Linked DNA regions of Rhodothermus marinus. The protein of the gene in region 2 interacts with the protein of the main gene of each other region in a pairwise test. Links are inferred from orthologs where the notes say so. Each region holds a gene or a part of one and is shown on either strand. Other genes may lie near its edges.

What was found. The genes of interacting proteins can lie anywhere in the genome.
Region 1: the proteins of nusG (region 2) and rho interact in binary tests that used the Escherichia coli proteins (3 or more experiments, as listed by UniProt). The link is inferred for Rhodothermus marinus from one-to-one orthologs.

Annotation. Positions count from the first base shown.
Region 1 is NZ_AP019797.1:2,850,237-2,853,122, forward strand. Bases 1-2,863 are described here. They hold rho (transcription termination factor Rho), read left to right. Parts: upstream 1-585; coding sequence 586-2,142; downstream 2,143-2,863. Other genes in these bases: GYH26_RS12425 (bifunctional folylpolyglutamate synthase/dihydrofolate synthase), read left to right, coding at 1-315; GYH26_RS12435 (S41 family peptidase), read left to right, coding at 2,279-2,863. Outside these bases: more of GYH26_RS12435, read left to right, coding at 2,864-2,886. UniProt on the Escherichia coli protein: Facilitates transcription termination by a mechanism that involves Rho binding to the nascent RNA, activation of Rho's RNA-dependent ATPase activity, and release of the mRNA from the DNA template.
Region 2 is NZ_AP019797.1:1,322,953-1,325,693, reverse strand. The notes cover bases 1-2,718. They hold nusG (transcription termination/antitermination protein NusG), read right to left. Parts: upstream 1,781-2,718; coding sequence 1,220-1,780; downstream 1-1,219. Other genes in these bases: tuf (elongation factor Tu), read right to left, coding at 2,210-2,718; secE (preprotein translocase subunit SecE), read right to left, coding at 1,796-1,984; rplK (50S ribosomal protein L11), read right to left, coding at 644-1,084; rplA (50S ribosomal protein L1), read right to left, coding at 1-583. In the rest of the region: more of tuf, read right to left, coding at 2,719-2,741. UniProt on the Escherichia coli protein: Part of the processive rRNA transcription and antitermination complex (rrnTAC). The complex forms an RNA-chaperone ring around the RNA exit tunnel of RNA polymerase (RNAP).

The DNA of each region.
Region 1 (2,886 bases), 1.5 Mb from region 2 along the record:
GCAATCTGGAGCGCCCTGCGCGACAAAGACGCTCCTACGATGGCCGGACAACTGGTCCAGGCCGGCTTTGCCGTCTATGTCGCTGCCCTCGAAAGCCCGCGCGCCTGGTCGGCGGTCGAGCTGGTTGCAATGGTGCAGCAGGCCGGTGGTCAGGTGCCGGGTGTCGGAACCGTCGCTTCCGGCTGGCAGTTACTGCAAAAGCGGCTACAGACGAACGATGTGCTGTTGATCACAGGCTCGCATCAGGTGGTGGCCGCTCTTCCACCGGTGCTCTGGCAAAGCGCCTCGATTGCAGGCGTCGGTTGGTGCGGATAGGCCACAACGTCGAACGCAGGCCCCATTACCGGCTTCGTCGCCGGAAGTTAAATTTTCCCGAAATGATCCGATTTTCTGGTTGACTTTCTGCCAGAAGATGCTAATTTTGCAACCGGTGGTCGCGCGGATCCCAGCCTGCCTGCGGGTCTGCCTTTCTCAGCAGGCCGACCACGAACTGCAAAGCCCCCCGAACCCAAGCAGGTAAAAACAACACAACCTTCAGCCTGCCACACAGAGCTTTCCTCAGTATCCAAAACCAGTGCTTCTCTCATGAAGATCTCCGAACTTCAGGCCAAGAAAATCAGCGAACTGCGCGAGCTGGCCCGCGAACTGGGCCTCACGGGATACTCGACGCTTCGGAAGCAGGATCTGATTTACCGCATTCTGGAAGCCCAGGCGGAAGCGGAAGCCGGACGCCCGAACGGAGCGGCTCGCCGGGCCGCCACGACGCAGGAATCCACCGACGTGGCCCCGAAGGAAGAAGTGGCCGAAACGGTGAGCGAGGACGCCGGTGACGAAACCGTCGAGGCCGAAGCTCCGGCGGCGGAAACGCAGGCCGAAGCCACCCGCGAAGATCGGCGCGCCTGGCGCGAGCGTCGGGGTCGGCGCGGACGCGTCGACATGCGCTATGCCGACTGGGACGAGCGCCGGCGCCGTGTCTATGAGGGACGGCCCGCCTACATGGCCAATTACGACCCCGGCAAGACCGAGCTGGAGGGCATGATCATCAAAAGCGGCGTGCTGGAGATCATGCCCGACGGCTACGGCTTCCTGCGTTCGCCCGATTACAACTACCTGCCCGGTCCCGACGACATCTACGTATCGCCCTCGCAGATCAAGCGCTTCAGCCTGCGCCTGGGCGACACGATCGAAGGGCTGGTGCGGCCGCCCAAAGAAGGCGAGCGCTTCTTCGCGTTGATTCAGGTGCACAAGGTCAACGGCCGGCCGCCCGAGGAAATGGAAGAGCGGCAGAGCTTCGACTACCTCACGCCGCTCTATCCGACAGAGCAGATCCGGCTGGAGACTTCGCCCAACGAATACAGCACGCGCATTCTGGACCTGTTTGCGCCGATCGGGAAAGGCCAGCGCGGGCTGATCGTGGCCCCGCCCAAGACGGGCAAGACCATCCTGCTGCAGAAAATCGCCAACGCCATCACGACGAACCACCCGGAGATCTACCTGATCATCCTGCTGGTGGACGAGCGGCCCGAGGAGGTCACCGACATGGAGCGAAACGTCAAGGCCGAGGTGATCTCCTCGACGTTCGACCAGGATCCGGAGCGACACGTCGAGGTGGCCGACATCGTGCTGGAGAAGGCCAAGCGGCTGGTCGAGGCCAAGCAGGACGTGGTGATCCTGCTCGACTCGATCACGCGGCTGGCCCGCGCGCACAACGCGGTCACGCCCAGCACCGGCAAGACGCTCTCGGGTGGTATCGAGGCCGGCGCGCTGCGCGGTCCCAAGCGGTTCTTCGGCGCGGCCCGTAACGTCGAAGAGGGCGGCTCGCTGACGATCATCGGCACGGCGCTGATCGAGACCGGCAGCCGCATGGACGAGGTGATCTTCGAAGAATTCAAGGGAACCGGCAACATGGAGCTGGTGCTCGACCGGCAGCTGGCCGACCGGCGCATTTTCCCGGCCATTCACCTGATCAAGTCGGGCACGCGCCGCGAAGAGCTGCTCATTCCCGAGGCCAAGCTGCATCGCATCTGGCTCCTGCGCAAGATTCTGGCCGACATGGATCCGGTCGAGGCCATGATCTTCCTGCTGGAGAAGATGCGGGGCACACGGAGCAACGACGAGTTCCTGGTTACGATGAACTCCTGAGCACCTCTGGCCACGCTACAGGGGACCCTGCCTCCGGGTGGGGTCCCTTTTTTGTTGAATTCAAAAAGCAGAAAGCGCTTCCGAACAGTTTTTTTGTATCTTGCAACATTCCGGTAATGATCAAGAAGTTCGGCCGATGGGAAGCCTGCTCGTTCTCCTGCTCGCGCTGCTGACGTTCAATCCTCGACCGTTTCCACGTTACCCCGCCATCGATCCATCCGGACAGCAGATCGTCTTCTCCTATCAGGGAGACCTGTGGCTGGTCCCGGTTACCGGCGGCATGGCCCAGCGCCTGACCGTCCATCCTGCCTACGAAGTCTACCCGCGCTGGAGTCCGGACGGCCGACGCATTGCCTTCACCAGCGATCGCTACGGCCACGACGACCTGTTCGTCATGGAGCTGTTCGGTGGCCCCCCGCGCCGCCTCACCTACCATTCGGCCGAGGACATCCTGACCGACTGGACACGCGACGGCCGTCTGCTTTTCCAGACGCGACGCCTGTTCGTTCAGGTCGAGCGTGAGGCCGAAATTCATGCCATCCCCGACACCGGCGGCACGCCGGTGCGCATCCTCGACGCCACGGGCTTTCAGGCCACGCTCTCGCCGGACGGCCGCTTTCTGGCCTTCGAGCGCGGCTCCAACGCCACCTGGCGCCGGGGCTACCGCGGTTCGGCCGACCGCGACCTCTGGCTCTTCGATCTGCAGAACCGCACGTTCCGTCGCCTGACCGACTTCGACGGCAA
Region 2 (2,741 bases):
AAGCCTCGGCGTTCTCGCGGATCTGCTGGCTCGTAAACGAAGCCTTGCCGATGGCGGTGTGCAGGTTGCCGGTCTTATCCACGCGAAAGTCGATGCGGCCGGCCTTGACCTCGCGCACGGCCTCGGCCACATTTTCGGTCACCGTCCCGCTTTTGGGATTGGGCATGAGCCCGCGGGGTCCGAGAATGCGGCCCAGCCGACCGATCTTGCTCATCACCTGCGGCGTGGCAATGACCACGTCGAACTCCAGCCAGCCGTTCTGGATCTGGTCGATATACTCGTCCAGACCGGCGTAATCGGCGCCCGCCTCCAGGGCTTCCTTCCAGCGACCTTCGTCGGCCAGCACCAGCACTCGCACCTTTTTACCCGTGCCGTGTGGCAGGGCTACGGTACCACGCACCATCTGATCGGCGTGGCGGGGGTCGACGCCCAGCCGCACGTCGATATCGACCGATTCGTCGAATTTGGCCAGCGCCGTCTTCTTGACCAGCTCGGCTGCCTCCTCCAGCGTGAAGGGACCGTCGCCGGCCTGCTGAATGATCTCAAGCGCCTGGCGATAGCGTTTTCCTCGTTTCTTGGGCATGGCTCGTTACGGTTAAGCGGTTCAATCGCCTGCGCAGGGCAGACTCCCGCAGGAAATTGCTCAGAGATGCTCGGGCTTTCCTTCCACCACGATCCCCATCGAACGCGCCGTCCCGGCGATCATCGACGCCGCCTTCTCCAGATCGTAGGCGTTCAGGTCGGCCATCTTCTGCCTGGCGATTTCCAGGCAATCCTCCCACGTCACTTTCCCCACCTTCTGGCGCAGCGGATCGCTGGCGCCTTTCTCGATACCGGCCGCTTTTTTGAGCAGCTCGGCCGCCGGTGGACTCTTGACGACAAAGGTGAAGGATTTGTCCGAGTAAACCGTGATCACGACCGGCAGGACCACCCCCATACGATCCTGCGTGGCCGCGTTGAACTGCTTACAGAACTCCATGATGTTGACCCCGGCCTGACCGAGCGCGGGGCCGATCGGCGGGGCGGGCGTCGCCTGGCCACCCCGAATCTGGAGTTTGATAATCTTTTCGACCTTCTTTGCCATGGCTCCTCCTGTTTGCGGTCCGATCGCCTGTCAGCCGTGCAGGCTCCCGCGTTTTGCAAAGCGCCTCTCGAATGCTTCTGTTTTCCGAAGGTTTCCGGACCGGATCGGCCGTTTCTTTTTTCACAGAAAGCCTGCCTACGATTCCCGCTCCACCTGCAGGTAATCGACTTCCAGGGGCGTCTTGCGCCCGAAGATGGAGACCATCACCTTGAGCTTGAGCTTGTCGGGATAGACTTCCTCGACCACGCCGGTGAAATTGTTGAACGGCCCCTCGATGATGCGCACCACGTCGCCGGGCTTGAACGGGATCTCGGGCTGTTCGCCCATTTCCCGGGCCTCATCGGCCTTCCCGAGAATGCGCCGGACCTCGTCCGGACGCAACGGCGTGGGCTGATCTCCACTTCCAAGAAAGCCTACCACCGAGGGCATGTTGGCGATCAAATGCTGCAACTCGCGGTCGAGCACCGCCTCGATCAGAATATAGCCCGGGAAGAAGGTGCGCTCACGGGTCCGTTTTTTTCCGCCGCGTAGTTCGAAGACGGTCTCCGTCGGAATCAGGATCTGTCCGACCCGGTCCTGCAGGCCCAGCCGTTCGATTTCGCGTTCCAGGTACTGTTTGACCTTCTTTTCGTGCCCGGAAAAGGTGCGCAGTACGTACCACTTACGCACCCCCTCCTGTTTTTTTTCTTCGGTCATGACCCCGGCTCCGCTTTACAGGGAGTAGATGAATTCCAGCACCGTGGCAATCACCCGATCGGCCAGGAAGATGAACAGCGCCAGCACGGTCGAGGCCACCAGCGTCAGAATGGTGTTGTTGATCAGCTCCTGACGCGAGGGCCAGCTCACCTTCTGCATTTCGCGGTAAACTTCCTGGAGATAATCCCGGACTTTTGCAAACATGGCCGATGCAGTTGATGGACGGTACCGCTCCGGACAAACAGGAAGGGCGAACCGGTGTTCGCCCTTCTCCTTTACGTGCTGGCACGGGCGGCAGGACTCGAACCTGCAACCTGCGGTTTTGGAGACCGCTGCTCTGCCAATTGAGCTACGCCCGTGTGTCCTCCGGGTCCATTGTACGCCCTGGGGGCGCCAGGATCCCGGAGGTTATGACATCAAAGGTTGACTTCAGTCGAGGATTTTGGTGACGACGCCGGCCCCGACGGTCCGTCCACCTTCACGAATCGCAAAACGCAACCCCTCCTCCATCGCCACCGGATAAATCAACTTCACCCGAAAACGCGCATTGTCCCCAGGCATCACCATCTCCACACCCTCCGGCAACGTAATATCCCCCGTCACGTCCGTCGTCCGAAAGTAAAACTGCGGCCGATACCCGTTGAAAAACGGCGTGTGTCGACCACCCTCCTCCTTCGACAACACGTACACCTCGCACTCAAACTCCCGATGCGGCGTCACACTACCCGGCGCACACACCACCATCCCACGCTCCACATCATCCTTACCTATACCACGCAACAACAACCCCACGTTGTCGCCAGCCTCACCCTGCTCCAACTGCTTGCGGAACATCTCCACACCCGTCACCACCGACGTCAACTTCTCCTCCCGCAATCCAATGATCTCCACCGGATCACCCACCTTGATCACACCCCGCTCAATACGACCCGTCACCACCGTACCACGACCCGTGATCGAA